DNA from 3 places in the Vreelandella arctica genome. Region 1 is predicted to be linked to each of the others. Evidence: predicted binding sites of a transcription regulator. Region 1 holds the regulator's gene; each other region holds the start of a gene.
What was found. The regulator FNR, encoded in region 1, switches genes on or off when oxygen is low (the NO sensors DNR and NnrR bind a similar motif). The targets are predictions, from matches to a motif close to TTGATNTANATCAA.
Positions count from the first base shown of each region.

Region 1 (5,637 bases):
TGTAATCTTTGTGGTTCTCAGGAGAACTTACAAAGACAGAATATAAAAAACATGTTGGCAGGCTGGGAAAAACAAAAAGCGGGTTGTATTGAAAACATATTTAACGGTATCCAGAATGTAAGTCCAAGCCAACTAGCTGACTTAAATCTTTTCGATTTCCACAATCTCGATATCGACAGGTCTAGGGAGGCTCTGAAAAAGTCTCTGCCTTCAGCGATAATACGAACATCGTCAACTGCATAGGGTTCAGTGCTGCCATGGATCAGATCACCTTCTCCGAAGCCGAGTACCAGAACAAAAAGCGAAAGACTCGCCGCGAACTCTTTCTGGAGCGGATGGACAAGCTGATCCCCTGGACGCAGCTGGAGAAGAAGGTAGCCCGTTATTACCCCAAGGGCGAGAGCGGGCGGCCTCCGTATCCATTGTCTGCCATGCTTCGAGTTCACTGTATGCAGTTGTTCTACAACTTGAGCGATCCGTCAATGGAAGATGCTCTCTACGAGATCGAGTCCATGAGGCATTTCGCCGGTTTGAAGCTAGACCGATTGCCGGACGAAACGACGATTCTCAAGTTTCGTCATTTTCTAGAACGACACAGCCTTGGCAAGGTGCTGTTCCAGGAAGTGAACAAACACCTGGCGAAAAACGGCCTAATGTTGCGCGAAGGCAGCATTGTTGATGCCACTATCATTTCTGCGCCTAGTTCTACCAAAAACAAACATGGCAAGCGCGATCCGGAGATGCACCAGACTAAAAAAGGTGGCTCCTGGCACTTTGGTATGAAAATGCACATAGGTGTCGACGACAAACTTGGGTTGATTCACAGCATCGACACCACGGCTGCTAATGTGCATGACATTGTGCCTGCCGATAAGCTGCTTCACGGTGAAGAGCAGCGCGTCTTCGGTGATGCCGGTTACCTGGGCATTCAAAAGCGAGACGAGCTCCATCACCGCTGCGACGTCTCTTGGTATATTGCCAGACGGCCTGGCACGCGAAAGAAGTTGGATGCCAAGCAACAGAAAGTCGAAAAGATCAAAGCCAGCATCCGAGCCAAGGTGGAGCACCCTTTTCGGTACATCAAGCAAGTCTTTGGTTATGGCAAGGTTCGCTATCGTGGTCTTGCTAAAAACACCCAGCGCCTGCACCTGCTGGCGGCGTTCAGCAACCTGCTGATCAGTGAAAAATACCTGTGGGAATAGGGCTATTGCGCCCGTTTTCCGCTTAATGAGCGGTTAACGGGCAAAAAATGCACAAAGAACGGGAAAATAGTGCCTAAATTTGCAATTTTTTATCAGCTCAAGTGAGCGTTGACGAATATCGGTAATTATTCAGACCTTCCCTAGTAAAGTCATCTCGAACCATACTGGCAGTGTAGATGTTTCTTCGACCAATTTTATAGAAGCAATCAACCTATGATTTTGTAAAGAATACATTGGTGTATCTGGGCTGTCTTTGGTTATATTTTGATCAACTGCATTTGCTTAAAGCTTTTTTTTACAAAAAATGAATTTTTTGTATGGCTTGTGTTTGTTTTCTTTAGAAGAAAGAAAATTAAGTGACTGTATTGTAATGCTTTACTCACTCACTCACTCTTCCTCTTTTAAAAAAATTTGGCATATAAGGCAAGGACAGCTATACGATGCTGGAGATTTTGCGCAATTTGCAGCGCAATGCGCCGGTCAATTTCTCACTGGTGGCGGTCAATCTGGATCAAAAACAGCCCGGTTTTCCCGAGCACGTGCTGCCTGCGTATCTGGATAAGCAGGGCGTGGAATATCACATTGTCGAGCGTGATACTTATTCGGTGGTGAAAGAAAAAACGCCAGAAGGTAAAACGACTTGTGCGCTCTGTTCACGCCTGCGCCGCGGTTCGCTGTACGGGTTTGCTGAAGAGATTGGCGCCAATAAAATCGCCCTGGGCCACCACCGCGAAGATATCCTTGAAACGCTGTTTCTCAATATGTTCTTTGGCGGCAACTTAAAAGCGATGCCGCCTAAGCTGCTTTCTGATGATGGTAAAAATATCGTCATTCGGCCGCTGGCTTACTGCAAAGAGGCGGATATTGCCGAGTTTTCACGGATGATGGAATTTCCGATTATTCCCTGCAATCTATGCGGTTCGCAGCCCAATATGCAGCGCCAGGTCGTCAAAGAGATGCTCGCTGAGTGGGACAAAAAATTCCCCGGCCGTCTGGAAAGCATGTTTAAGGCGGTAACTAATATTGCGCCTTCCCAGCTGGCGGATCGCAGCCTGTTTGATTTTGAAGGGCTAGAAGCCAAACAGGCAGAGCTATTGGCCGGGCGCATTCAGGCATTTAACGTCAGTTAACCGTTTGCTGCTCCTCTTCGGCGAGGGTGATTAAGCGCTGCATATCAAGAATATTGACCTCTCGCCCGGACACCGCCACTACGCTCTGCTGCTGAAAGCGGCTTAAAATACGGCTGACGGTTTCCACCGCTAAACCCAAATAGTTGCCGATATCGGCCCTGGGCATGGAAAGGCGGAAACTGTAGGGCGAGTAGCCACGGCGACGAAAACGATCCGAAAGTGTTATTAAAAAGCTCGCTAGCCGCTGGTCGGCAGTTTTACGTGACAGCAGGCGCATCATGCGCCGGTCATCGCGTAACTCTTTGCTCATGCTGCGATACAGTTGGCCACGCAGTTCGGGCAACTCCTCTGAGAGTGAGTCCAAGCGATCAAAGGGAATCTCGCAAACGGTGGTCGTTTCCAGGGCAATTACACTTCCTGGGTAGTGCTCCTCATCAATCCCGTCCAACCCCACTAGTTCGCTCGGGAGGTAGAAATTGGTCAGTTGTTCGCTGCCGTTTCCCTCTGATGTGACTTGTTTCAAACTGCCCGAACGTACCGCATAAACGCTGGTAAAAGTATCGCCTTGGCGAAATAGTGGCTCGCCTTTTTTCAGCGGTGCGCGACGACGAATAATGGCATCGAACTGGCCCATATCGTCTATCTCAAGGGCAAGTGGCAAGCATAGTGAGCTCAAGCTGCAGGTTTGGCAGCGAGCTTCATGGAGTAGCGAGCGTCGGCGGCTCATGGGTTCCAACATGCATAACTCCTTGAGTAGCGTCGTGAGTGGCAGGTAATCATTACGCCGTGCTGAGGTAGGCTTCTCTTAGTATGGAAGCTTCATTTCGTTAGCGATAGCTTGTTTACACAATCTTTGAGTAGTGCTTGCCTGATTGCTGCGGCAGGTGAGCATCAAACGCCATGGCTAAGTGACGAATCAGCAGCCGTCCCATGGGCGTCGCGCTAAGCTGGTCGCCGCTGCGCGTCAGCAGGCCATCTCGCTCGGCGCCCTGTAAGTGCTCAAGCGCTTGCGCAAAGTAACGCGGGGCATCAATGTTCCAGCGTTGACCGATGGCGGCCAGATCAATGCGCATATCACACATTAGTCGCTCAATAACGTCCCGGCGGATCAGGTCATCGTCACTTAAGCGCAGCCCACGTACGGTTGCCAATTGGCCTTGATCCAGCGCTGCTTCATAGCGGGCCAGATCGCTAGGGTTCTGTGCATAGACGTCATCGACGCGAGAAATCGCCGACACGCCAAGCCCGATTAAGTCGCACTGGGCGTGACTGGAGTAGCCTTGAAAGTTGCGCTGGAGCGAGCCTTCGCGCTGGGCGATCGCCAAGCTGTCATCAGGACGAGCAAAGTGATCCATGCCGATGTGCACATAACCGGCCGCGGTGAGCATCTCAATCGTGGTGCGCAGAATCGCCAGCTTCTCTTCGCTGCCCGGCAGGTCATCGATGTTAATCCGCCGCTGGGGGGCAAAGCGCTCGGGCATGTGGGCGTAGTTAAACACAGAAAGCCGTGCGGGATTTAACTCGATCACTTGGCGCAGGGTGTCTGCAAAGCTTTTTTCAGTCTGAAAGGGTAAGCCGTATATTAAATCGAGATTGAGCGAACGAAAGCCCAGCCGGTGTGCTTCATCCATCAGCGTCTCGGTGAGTACCCGTGGCTGAATACGGTTAATGGCTTTCTGCACCAGCGGGCTTAAGTCCTGCACGCCTAAACTGATGCGATTGAAACCGAGCGACTGCAGGTGGCGCAGCGTAAATACGTCCGCTTCGCGAGGGTCGATTTCAATCGCGTAATCGCGATCAGACGCGGACGAGAGACCAAAGCGCGCGTCCAGGCGATCAATCAAGTCGCCCATCTGGTTCAAGTTAAGAAACGTCGGTGTTCCGCCACCCCAGTGCAACTGCTTCACCGGTCGTGTGGTATCCAGGTGGCGAGCGGTCAGCACCATTTCACGGTCAAGCCGGGATAGGTACGGCTCGGCCAGGGCGGTGTTCTTGGTGGCGATTTTATTACACGCGCAGTAAAAGCAAATTTTGCGGCAGAAGGGGATATGCACATACAGCGAAAGAGGACGTTGGCTGGCATTGCTGCGCTCTAACGCCTGAGTCAAATCGCTCGGGGTAAATTGGTCGTGAAACGACAACGCCGTGGGGTAGGACGTATAGCGCGGGCCGCTGGTGTCGTAACGGCGCAGCAAGGCTTCATCCCATTTTTTCTGCTCCGGTGCTGCCCCGGCCATGGTTGAAGTCATCGTAGAAGAAGCCGCGAGGGCATGAACGGGCATGAAGTGACGCTCCGGCGTTAAAAGTGGCGTTAAAGCTTTGATGCCAGCCTAACGCGCGGCGCCGATATAAATATTGAGCCATGTCATGTTAATGAAGGTTGTGTGCTGTGAGTGTCCACAGCTGCCACAGCGCAAAAGCAATGATCGTCAGCGCGGCCACGCTGCGCGTTGCCGGGTGACGAATCAGGTGGCTTAACTGGCGCGCGGCAAGCCCGGTGGCCAGCAGCGCAGGTAGCGTGCCCAGTCCAAAGGCGCCCATCAATAGTGCGCCCTGGAGCGGGTCGGCAATTGCTAAGCTCCAGGCCAGCATGGAGTAGACCAGCCCACAGGGCAGCCAACCCCATATCGCCCCCAGCGCAAAGGCTTGGGGTAAATGAACTACGGGCATTAAACGTCGCCCTACCGGCTCGATAAAGCGCCATAGGCGGCGGCCTATCGCTTCAACTTTAAGCAGCCCTTTCCACCAGTTGGCGATATACAGCGCCATCAGGATCAGCATCAGCGCCGCAAACACTTGTAGCAGCATTCGCGCCGTGGCAGAGAGGGAAAATAGCGTGCCTAGTAGGGCTACCAGCGCGCCTGCGCTCATGTAGCTAGTGATGCGACCTGCGTTATAGCTGAGCAGCAAGCCACCCATACGCGCCGGATGACGCATGCTGGGGGGCACTGCAAAAGTGAGCGCGCTCATAATGCCACCACACATGCCAATGCAATGGGCGCCGCCCATCAAACCAAACACGAACGCCGCCAGCAGTGGCGGCAGGTCAAGGCCGGTTGGATTCATGGCCGGGGCTCTTGGTCGTCGGGTGAGTGTGTGTCGGAGGGGGCAGCAGGGCGGTGCTTGGTCTGCTGCCGCTGGCGTCGCTGTTCGGGGTTGAGGTCATTCTCATCTTCATCAAACAAAATGCGGTGCGCCGGGCCTTCCAAGTCGTCGAACTGATCATTTTTCACCGCCCAGAAAAATGCCCAGACGGCGAGGCCCAGCAGAATCAGTGAAAGCGGAATGAGTAGATACAGAATCGT
Region 1 is NZ_JBANSN010000021.1:63,582-69,218, reverse strand. It holds partial or broken gene V8L70_RS16610 (tRNA 2-thiocytidine biosynthesis protein TtcA) at 1-243, shown strand, start outside; gene V8L70_RS16605 (IS5 family transposase) at 258-1,202, shown strand; partial or broken gene ttcA (tRNA 2-thiocytidine(32) synthetase TtcA) at 1,625-2,332, shown strand; gene fnr (fumarate/nitrate reduction transcriptional regulator Fnr) at 2,325-3,071, opposite strand; gene hemN (oxygen-independent coproporphyrinogen III oxidase) at 3,175-4,614, opposite strand; gene V8L70_RS16585 (sulfite exporter TauE/SafE family protein) at 4,703-5,398, opposite strand; gene ccoS (cbb3-type cytochrome oxidase assembly protein CcoS) at 5,395-5,637, opposite strand, start outside; gene V8L70_RS16575 (heavy metal translocating P-type ATPase) at 5,637-5,637, opposite strand, start outside.

Region 2 (5,637 bases), on a different contig from region 1:
AAGCAGTGCTGCTACAAAGTCGAGTTTCCCACCGACATCCCCGATCAGATGATGTGGATGCTCTCGCTGCGTGAGTGGAAGGGCGCTACCCTGAAAGCGGCGCTGGATAGCCAGCAGGCACCGGCGCAAGCGCTGCTGGAAGCGGGCCTTATTGCGGCTGAAAGCGGCCAGACCGGTCGCGCCATGCAGATTCTAGAGTCACTGTTTGACGGCAGCGACTGGTCACGGCTGCCCGAGCAGGCTGAACCCGCGTTTGAAATCCTGCTGGATATTTATCAAGAGCGTGGTTTTACCCGCAAGCGTGCCGATCTGCTCGACGATGTCATGGAGCGTGGCCCGCTGTTCCTGCGCGGCGTCGCTCTCGAACGCTTGTGTCTTATGCACCTGGATAATGATGATTTAGACAGCGCCCGGGGTGCCTTTGTAAAAGCCCAACAGGCGCTGCCCGATTCGCCTACCTTGGCTTACATCGAAGCCATGCTGCTGCTACATGAAGGCCACGAGCAGGAAGCCAAGGAGCGTGCCAACTTCTGGTATCGCCGCCTAGTTCGTCAGGGCGAACTGGACGAAGACCAACTGGATTTCCTGGCTGCTCTTGCGGAAAACCCCGGGGCTACGCTTGCCGACCAACTGCTCAGTGCAGAAGAAGACTTGGCCACACCGCTGGTGTCGCTTCAGGCGTTGCTGGCAGCGTTGCCTACTGCGCCGAAAATCGATATTCAGGCTGACTCTGAAAGTGGTCGGTTGCTGTATAACACCAGCGCCCGCGAAGCGACGCTATTTGCCGCCTGGCATGAGCAGTTTCAGGTGCTGGTGGATGAGGATGTGGCGCTGGGTTTCCGCGATGACCCCTGGGGCAATGCGGTTGAATGGATGTCGGCGCTGTGCGCACATCCAGAATGGCTGGATGCCCCGCAGGTGGTGCAAGATTTAACGTTGGCACTCACCAGCCGTTTTGGCAGCCTGCCGTGGATGGCACCTAGCCTGCTGGAGCCGTTGGCACTGCGTCTTTCACGCTGGATGGAACAGGCCCGCGCCGAGGGTGACGGCAACCTGTGTTGGGATGATGCTGACAATGCCATGCTACTGCGCACCGGCCTGGCGCTGGTGGTCGGTATGGAGCGTGGCGCGCGCCAGCACTCTCGCGAGCTGGCCGAAGAGCTATTGCTGATCGACCAGGAAGATAGCTTGGGGCTGCGTGAGTTGGTGTTAGATCAACTGCTGCGCGACGACCGTAACGAAGAAGCGCTGGCGCTGGCCGAAGATAATGACGACGACGGCTCGCTGGTACTTGGGCTGCTGATGGGCAAGACCTTGGCGCTCTATCGCTTAGAGCAGCGCGAAGCCGCTGAAACGGCGCTTAGTGATGTGCTTGGTCATAATCGCTATGCGCTAGAGCTGATTTGCGCCGAGAACCCGCGGCCTTCCATGCCCCACCCAGATGGCCAGGTTGACCCCGGCTCCCGGGCCGAAGCATGGCAGTACCGCACGCTGATGCGCGACCAGTGGCGCACGACGCCGGGCGCCCTGGATTGGCTTGAATCACACCGCTAGCCCAAATATTCACTCGTCTAATCCTTCAAGCCTGGCCTTCAAGCCTGTTTAAGCAGGCTTGGGGGTAGGCACTAACTGCTTGTCGCGGTTGATCCAGATGGCAAGCACAATGGCGGGCACGCCGAGTAGAGTGGCGATGACAAAGAAGCTCGGGTAGCCCTCGGCAGTAACCACGAGCCCGCCAAAACCGCTCAAGAATTTCCCCGGTAGCGTCATAAGCGATGAGAAAAGCGCATACTGCGTCGCGGTATAAGCGCGTGAAGTGAGGCTGGAAAGAAAGGCGATAAACACCGCACTGGCCAACCCGTTGGCGAGGTTGTCGCCGATAATCGTGACGACCAACATAGGTAGTTGATTACCCACCACCGCAAGCGCCGCAAACAGCAGGTTGGTCACCATGACCAACCCCGCCCCGAAGATAAGCAGCGGGCCGATGCCGTAACGCACCACCAGCAGTCCGCCTAAAATCCCGCCAGTAATGCTCATCGCGATACCAAATATATTGGTCACGTTAGCAATTTCCGCTAGCGAAAAGCCCAAATCGATATAGAGCGGATTGGCCATAGAGGCCATGGCCAAATCGCTGATTCTAAACACTGCAATAAACACCAAAATCCATAGCGCTTTTACCCCATAGCGGCTAAAAAAGTCGGTAAAGGGGCAGACTAACGCGCCAATGCTCCAGGCGCCCATACGGCGTAAAAATTTGGGTTTGCCGCGGCTGGCGCGAATGAATGCACGTACCTTGGGTTCGTGAATAAGCTGAATGGAAAGTGATGCGCGTTTGGGTTCCGGGCGCAGCAATACGGTCAGCACGCCAATGCTCATCAGTGCCGCCATGCTGAGATAGGCAACATCCCAAGACGTAGACGCCGCGATATACAGCGCCCCAGCGCCAGCAGCAAGCAGGCCCCCGCGATAGCCAATAATATACGTCGAGGCCATGGCTGCCTGGACGTTGTCATCCGCGGATTCGATTCGGTAGGCGTCGATGGCAATATCTTGCGTTGCTGAGCCAAAGGCAACCAGCAGCGCAAAGACGGCCACCCAGCCGAGATTGCCGACCGGGCTCAAACCGGCGAGTCCCACCAGTCCGGCGGCAATCATGCTTTGTGCTAACAGCATCCAGCCGCGGCGCTGGCCGAAGGCGCGAGTCAGTAGCGGCAGTGCCAGCCGGTCAACCACCGGTGCCCAGAAAAACTTGATCGAGTAGAGCATGCCGATCCAGGCAAAAAAGCCGATCGCCGCAACTTCCACGCCATCGCTGCGTAGCCAGGCGGAGAGCGTCGAGAACACCAACAGAAAGGGTAGGCCTGCGGAAAACCCCAGAAACAGCATGGTGATAACGGGCGCACGACAATAAATCGCCAGCGCAGCAAGCCAACTGCGCTGGGGGGTGGGGCTTAACATTAAGCGCTACTCCTGGAAAGACGTTAGCAATGACCAAGTGATAAACTGACGCAGTGTTCGATTACAAAGCCGACAGCTTACCGGAGAGGAGTTTTCCATGTCGATTACGGCGCATCAGGTAGTTACCTTGCACTATGTTCTTAGCGACGTGCTCAACGATGGCAGCAAGCAGGTATTGGATGACTCCCAGGCGCGCAATAAGCCGCTGGAGTATCTTCACGGCCACGACAATATTGTGCCGGGGCTTGAAAGTGCCCTAGCGGGCCAAGCGGTGGGCGCCGTGCTAAGCGTTCAACTGATGCCTGCCGATGCCTACGGAGTGCGAAACGAGGCGTTGATCCAGGAGGTCAGCCTTGCCTCCTTTGGCAATGCGGAATTGACCCCCGGCAGCCGTTTTCAAACCGAAGGCGAAGCCGGCCCGCAAATCGTCACCGTGCTGGAAGTGGAGGGCGACCGTGTCACTGTGGATACCAACCACCCGCTTGCCGGGCGCACGCTTAACTATCAGGTAACGATTCTGGACGTACGCGACGCCACCCGCGCAGAGCTTGCCAAAGGTCACCCGTTACCGCCGGGCACTGAGCACAGCAAAGTTGAAGACCGTAAAGTTCTATAGCGTGGTTGCGCTGCTATGAACGCCCAAAAATTGACTAGTATCAATTTCCTGTTCAACCGCTTACTCCCGCCACTCGCAACTTGACCTAGGTCAGCATTCTCCCACCGATGAGTGACTAGTATGAACGCATACATCACGGCGGGAGGATTCACCATGTATTGGGATGACACAGTTGTTTTCGGTTTGGTCACCGTCGCTTTGGTTATCGCTTTTATGGTGGGTTGGGTCGGCTTCGTGATTCGCGATCATCTGCGTAAGGATGAGCGCAAAAAATAGCCGACCTGCCTTGCGTCAACGTTGTCAGGGGAGGGGGTTTACTAGCGTAGTGAGCCTCTTGTTGCCAGCCCACAGTGGGCTGGCTTTTTTATGTTTCATATTCCATATTCCATATTTCATATTCATCGTGAGTTGAAATTATATGGCCTGCGTTGAAAAGCAAAGCTAGGCGGGCTCTGGTAAAGTTCGTTGAAAGGATTAACACATCAGGAAGCTTTGCCATGAACGCAGTTGTCTTACAACGCAGCCCATGGGTTCGTGCACGTGGTCTATTAGCGTGCGTGTTAATTAGCACTAGCACCTTATTGCCCGCGTCTGCCTTTGCACAAGCATTGGATATTATCAATGGCGATGTCACCCAGAAGATCGCTTTAAGTGATTTACACGCTATATCTGATACCACTTTTACACTTTACGACCCTTACCAGGGGCGCGATGTAGAAATGCAGGGCGTAGCGTTTCAAGATTTTTTGATTGATCAGTTTGGTGAAGTACCGCCAGCGCTGCACTTCACCGCCTGGGATGACTACGAAGTGACCCTTGAAGGGTGGGACGACCCCACCTGGTATTTAATTACCTCAGAAGATGGTGCCCCGTTAACCATTCGTACACGAGGTCCCGTGCGGCTGGTAGAGCGAGACTATAGTGGCCGCGATGTCGCGAACCTGCGGGATTTCAATGACTGGATCTGGATGATTCGTAGCATAGAGGCGAAGTGGTGATATCCAAAGCCAAGCCTGCGGTGGCGCCATCCATTCAACCACGCCCTTTAGCTCGCCAGCCTCGCTATGTCACATGGCTGTCGCTGAGCGTGATGAGCTTTTTGGCGCTGATGGTGCTGATTGTTTATGAGTCGCGCTGGGTTTACCCAGAAATACAGGCCTATTTTAGCCAGACGGGCAATTTGACCGGTCAGCAACTGGCCACCCGTTCGCGGGTTTACTTACAAAATGCCCAATCCGAGCTGCTAGCCGACCAGCCTGAGCAGGAAGCTTTCGCTGCGGCTATCACCGACATTGAGCTCTCTTACGGCTTATCCGATATGCATGTTTATCGGCATCAGTATGAGTGCACGGAGCCAAGCCTGAGAATTTTAAACCGTGTATTAGCACGGTTAGAGGTGGCCGAAATTGATCGAGTCGGCGCGGTAGGCGAGTTGTTTGGGCCAATACAGTGCCTTACCCACATTGAGATGGATCAGTTAGACCAGCGTGGTGCGGCGATCAATGATTTCTCCGTAAGCACTCGCCAACATAACCAAGTACTGACGTATTCCAGCCTATTGATCTTCGTGATGGGGCTGGTGTTTTGGTGGCTTCATGAGCGCCAGTTACGGCGCACCGATCATGCAACGCAAGAGACTTTCGAGTGGATGCAGCGCGCGATGCGTGACCCACTTACTGGAATCGGCAATCGCAGCGCTTTGCATCAAGATGTGTTGGCAAAGCAGCATCAGTCGCTGGGGCTGATTCTGATCGATATCGACTTTTTTAAACAGTACAACGATGCCTACGGGCACCCGCAAGGCGATACCCTGCTGCGCCAGCTGGCCACCTTGATTGGTGAAACGCTTAATGATGAAGCGCAGCTCTACCGCTTGGGAGGCGATGAGTTTGCGGCACTCCTTCGCTGCCCCGATACTGAAACGCTAAAGAGCTACTGCTGTCAGTTAATTGAAGGGATTCGCGCAGCTGACTTTGCGCACCCCGCCCATCCAGATAAAAAAGGCGTTACCTTCAGTGTCGGTGGGAGCCGTTTTATGGCCGACGAAGCAACGTTTG
Region 2 is NZ_JBANSN010000028.1:36,774-42,410, reverse strand. It holds gene V8L70_RS18395 (SEC-C domain-containing protein) at 1-1,554, shown strand, start outside; gene V8L70_RS18390 (AmpG family muropeptide MFS transporter) at 1,603-2,964, opposite strand; gene V8L70_RS18385 (FKBP-type peptidyl-prolyl cis-trans isomerase) at 3,062-3,580, shown strand; gene ccoM (cytochrome c oxidase subunit CcoM) at 3,701-3,856, shown strand; gene V8L70_RS18375 (hypothetical protein) at 4,078-4,578, shown strand; gene V8L70_RS18370 (GGDEF domain-containing protein) at 4,575-5,637, shown strand, end outside.
Region 2: the regulator FNR is predicted to act here: its motif matches at 3,661-3,674, upstream of ccoM (cytochrome c oxidase subunit CcoM).

Region 3 (5,637 bases), on a different contig from region 1:
CGCCCAAATGAGATTGACGTACATCATCATGTTGCCGCCAAAATCATTGGTGAAGAAGTGCATACCGAAATAGCGGTCCAGCGTCAGCAGCGCGATGGTCGCGGTCAAAATCGGGAACGAGGCAATGATCAACACGTTGGCGCACAGCGATGTCCAGGTGAAGATAGGCATGCGGAACATGGTCATGCCTTTGGTGCGCATCTTCAGAATTGTCACGAAGAAGTTGATACCGGTGAGCGTCGTACCTATCCCGGATATTTGTAAGGCCCATATCCAGTAATCGACCCCCACCCCGGGACTGAACTCGATCCCCGATAAGGGCGCGTAAGCTAGCCAGCCGGTTTTGGCGAACTCCCCCACCACCAGCGAGATATTGACCAAGATCGCGGCTACGGCAAACAGCCAAAAACTTAAGTTATTCAGGAAAGGGAAGGCGACGTCGCGGGCGCCAATTTGCAGCGGCACCACCAGGTTCATCAGGCCGATGACCATGGGCATGGCGACAAAGAAGATCATAATAACGCCGTGGGCGGTAAAGATCTGGTCGTAGTGTTCAGGGGGCAAATAGCCCGCTGCATCCCCGGCGGCCATAGCCAACTGGGTACGCATCATTATCGCATCCGAGAAGCCACGCAGCAGCATGACCAGGGCAACGATGAAATACATAATGCCGAGCTTTTTATGGTCAACGGAGGTAAACCACTCGTTCCACAGCCAGCCCCATTTACGGTAGTAAGTTATCAAACCAAACAGTGCGATCCCGCCAATGGCCATAAAGGCTGCGACGACCATGATGATCGGCTCATGATAGGGAATTGACTCTAAACTGAGTTTTCCAAACACGGCTTAACCTCCCGCTTCTACGCTAGAGGAGTGACTGCGCATGGCATGATCCTGACTAGCATGGTTGTTGGTGACATGACCTGATTCGGCCGCGTGATCGGTAGCGTGAGCGCTTTCACCATCGTGCGAGTCAGCATGATCGCCGCTCAGCTGGTGGTCGCCGCCCATAGAGTGTTCACCGCCGGTGTGGAAGCTTTTCAAAATGCTTTCATACAGCGACGGCGAAACGGCCGAGAAGTACTCCACCGGATTCGATTCGCTGGGTTCAGCCAACGCTTCATAACCTTCGGGGTAGGTCAGCGTTTGTGGGGCGCCGCGCACCGTTTCCACCCAGGCATCAAAATCGGCGGGCGTGGTCACCTTGGCGTCAAAGGTCATGCCAGAGAAGCCTGCGCCACTGTAGTTGGTGGAACGACCAGGGTAGGTACCCGTTTCATTGGCGATAAGATGAACATCGTTATCCATGCCCGCCATGGCATAAATCTGGCTGCCAAGATGGGGGATAAAGAAGGCATTCATCACCGAACCGGAGCTCACCCGAAAACGCACTGGGGTATCCACCGGGAAGGCGACTTCATTAACGCTGGCCACGCCCTGCTCGGGGTAGATAAACAGCCACTTCCAATCCAGCGCTACGGCCTGTATTTCGATCGGCGCCACATCGCTTTCCAACGGCTTGTGAGGGTCAAGGCTATGGGAGGTTTTCCAGGTCAACAGGGCGAGCACGGCGATAATCGCGCAGGGTACGATCCACACCACTGCCTCGATCACATTGGAGTGCGCCCAGTCGGGCATGTAATTAGCCACGCTATTACTGCGCCGGTAGCGCCAGCCAAACAGCAGCGTCATGACAATAACAGGAATAACCACAATCAACATGAGGCCAAAGGCGGTCAGAATCAGCGTGCGCTGCTCAGCGCCAACCTGGCCTTTTGGGTCTAGCAGCGCTGAACTACAGCCTGCTAGAAACAGACACAGCGCAAGGAGCACCAAGGTGCCTCGCCTGCGCCAAAGAGAGCGTCGTTGCATGGTGTGATCTCGTCCAGGTTTTAAAAGTAAGGTTTTAAAAACAACAGGTTGATTAGAAACTAGCCAGCCACGCCATTTATATAAATAGCAGGCTAACTACCACCCCATACTCTTCCCAAAACATGCTCGTAAGCACACAGCTAAAAACGTTGCTAAAAACAATGCGTATCGCAGTGAGCGTCATTGCTCCGGGAAAAATATGCGTCGCCGGATGGGAATTGGCGACGAGCCAAGCTGGCCCAATCACGAAAGATTAGATCAACTAAGACTAAAGTATTTTCTATTGATCGAGATCATGAAAGAAGTGGCGCATTGCCGCACCCAAGGTATTGACTACCATCAACAACGCCCCACTCTCTTAGGCTACCGTCACTTTTGGCACATCACTTCCATGGCCATCTAATAGTTGCGGTGCGCCCTCTTCGTCGGTGACCACCACATCAAAATCGTCCAGTGCGGCGAAATAGGCAGGCCGAACCACACCGAACTTGCTGGCATCTACCACCAACAGCCGCTGTATGGCGGTGGCAATGGCAGCCTGTTTAGGGGCCACTTCGTGAAAGTGAAAGCAACTTACTCCGCGCTCTAAATCCACCCCTGCAGCGGAGATCAGCGCTTTATTAATGCCTAGCCGTTCGACAGCGGCGGCCATATTATCGCTGCCAAAGGATTGAGAGGCGGCATAAAACAGCCCGCCTAATAGTACCAAGCGAACATTGGGGAGCGCGGCGACAGCGTTGGCAACGTTAAGCGCATAGGTGACTACCGTTAGCTCATGAAAATGGCTTAACTGGCTCAGCAACGGCATCAGCGTTGAGCCGCAATCAATAAACAGCGTATCGCCCTCTTCTATATAGGCTAACGCACGCTGGCAGAGCCGATGCTTGGCTTGATAGTGGCTGGCCTGCTGTTCATTCAAGTCATAAATAGGGGTTACGCCTGGGTAATTTGCCATCACTAACCGCCCCCCCAGCAGGCTAATAGTGGTCTTCTGGGTACTCAGATCGCGGCGGATAGTCATTTCTGAAACATCGCACAACTCTGCGGCATCGCGCAGGTGCAGAGTGCCGCCACTGGCAAGCGCTTCCTGAAGTTTGGCAAGGCGCAGCGCGCTTCGGCCATTGGTAGTGGGCATCTCCTTGCAAACCCCTCTTGTTGTGTGAAGCTAAACGTAAATATCGTGTCGATGTCTTGGCGATGCTGCCTTCATAAATAGTCAGCGTTCATTTCTATGCTGCGTGAGCAACGGCGGAATTTCCACTGCTATATCATCATGCAATGTCTCTATGGCCATGTCTCCACGGCTATCACAACCCTTGAACCATCCAGTCTCTGCCTGATTCCCGTGAGAGCTATATGACATTTAAATAGCGTTGATGTGACAATACTTGCAAATCAACGTTAGAAAAATAACACTGAATGTTATAATTTTAACATTAACGCCAGCCCGCACGACTATAACCTCGGATAGCCACACCCAAATGGCTCCGCGACAACCCTTGTTGAGGCTCTCATGACTGCTCGTACACACTCTCGCACCCCTTCGTCTAAGACCGCGCTTGGCGCTGGCGTATTAGGGGCAATGCTGACTACGCCGCTAATGGCAGACGAGGCTGCTCAGCCGCATCCCCTTGATCGGCTATGGTCATTCGCCAACGTTTCAGTTAACTACCTGGATTGGTCAAACGGCACCGAGGCGCGCACCGCGTCCAACGCGGCGAAGAGCGACTTTATGTTTCTCGAAATTGAAGGCGGCGCTGGCTTTAGCTGGGGCGAGTTTTACGGTTTCTTTGATTTCGAGAACCCCACCAACGATCAATTCGATGCGTCGAGCGGCGGTCAAGATAACTTCCGTACCGCGGGCAAAATAACCTCGCACATCTATCTGGGCGATAGCCCGTTGTCGATCTATGCCCACCTTTACGACTTCCGTGATTACGGTTTTGAAAGCCGCGAGCAGGATCAGATTCTAGGCTTGGGCTACCGTACTACCTTCGATAACGGCCTATGGTTCAAACCGTTTATCGGTGCTGCGCGGGTGCAAAGCAACAGCTACAGCGGGATGAACGGCTTTATGGCTGGTTGGGTCGCGGGTTATGATTTTGCCGCGCTCGACCAGAACTTCAGCGTGACTAACTGGCACGAGCAGACCTTTGGCCGTGACGATGAGTACCTGGAACAGAACTATGTGGGCGAAAAAGCAGGCAGTGTGGGCACCAACGGAGCACTGAGCCTGTGGTGACATCCAAGCGACTTGATCACCACCGGTATTCAGTACCGCTACTCTGACAATAAATTGGGCACGCCCAATAATTATCAGAATGCGATGATCTACTCCGTCAAGCTCAACTTACTATAAGCGCGGCACGTTCGCGCAGACTCGAAGGATCCCCTTATGACACTCCTTATGAGCTTGGTGGGTATGGTCACCCTGGTGGCCATTGCCCTGATTTTCTCTTACGACCGTAAGTCTATTCGGCTACGTACAGTGCTGGGCGCCTTTGCGATTCAAGCGGGCATTGGGGCATTTGTCCTTTATGTGCCTTTCGGTCAGGCGGTGCTGCAAGCCATCTCTTCTGGCGTTAGCCAAATTTTGGTGTACGCCAACGATGGTATCGGCTTTCTGTTTGGTGGTTTAGCGGACGTAGAAAACGTCGGCTTTGTGTTTGCCATCAAGGTTCTGCCGGTCATTATCTTCTTCTCTTCTCTCATCGCCGTGCTGTACTACATCGGCATTATGCAGTGGGTAATCCGCATCCTGGGTGGCGCTCTGCAAAAAGCCCTGGGCACTTCACGTACCGAATCGCTCTCCGCGACCGCGAATATCTTCGTTGGCCAAACTGAAGCACCGCTAGTGGTGCGTCCGTTTATCGCCCGCATGACGCCTTCACAGCTGTTTGCCGTTATGTGTGGCGGCTTGGCGTCAGTGGCGGGTTCGGTGTTGGCGGGTTATGCAGCGCTGGGTATTCCCATGGAGTACCTGGTAGCGGCTTCCTTTATGGCGGCGCCGGGCGGGCTGTTGTTTGCCAAGCTGATCATGCCGGAAACTCAAGATGTGTCCGATAGCGACAGCGTTTCCAAGGTAGAAGAAGAGATTGAAGCCCAGGAAGATAAGCCCGCCAACGTGTTGGATGCGGCGGCCTCCGGCGCTACATCGGGTTTGATGCTGGCTGCCAATGTGGGCGCGATGCTGCTCGCGTTCATTGGTTTGATCGCGTTGATCAATGGCATGCTCGGCGGCGTTGGTGGCTGGGTGGGCTTTGAATCGCTGAGCCTGGAGCTAATCTTGGGCTGGCTGTTCGCCCCGCTGGCGTTCCTTTTAGGTGTACCCTGGGAAGAAGCTACCCTGGCCGGCTCGTTCATCGGTCAAAAACTGGTGGTCAACGAATTTGTCGCCTATATCAATCTAGCGCCCTACATTGATGGGGAACAGGTGGTGGCGGCGACGGGTCAGATGATGACACCGCACACCATGGCGATTCTCTCTTTCGCACTGTGTGGCTTTGCTAACCTCTCCTCCATTGCGATTTTGCTGGGTGGCCTGGGCAGCATTGCACCGACGCGCCGTAAAGAGATTGCTCGCTTTGGTGTTAAAGCCGTCTTGGCCGGTACACTATCCAACTTAATGTCGGCCTCTATTGCTGGCTTCTTCATCGCGCTGAGTGGCGCGTCTGCATAGCGCTTGCCACTGCTTGCATGATGAGCGCAATGACGGCTACTTAACGCATCGGGCGCTGCGGTTTTATCCGCAGTGCCCGTTTTTAT
Region 3 is NZ_JBANSN010000002.1:45,980-51,616, reverse strand. It holds gene cyoB (cytochrome o ubiquinol oxidase subunit I) at 1-843, opposite strand, end outside; gene cyoA (ubiquinol oxidase subunit II) at 847-1,872, opposite strand; gene V8L70_RS01765 (DeoR/GlpR family DNA-binding transcription regulator) at 2,231-3,007, opposite strand; partial or broken gene V8L70_RS01760 (outer membrane protein OmpK) at 3,386-4,231, shown strand; gene V8L70_RS01755 (NupC/NupG family nucleoside CNT transporter) at 4,268-5,551, shown strand.
Region 3: the regulator FNR is predicted to act here: its motif matches at 2,156-2,169, upstream of cyoA (ubiquinol oxidase subunit II).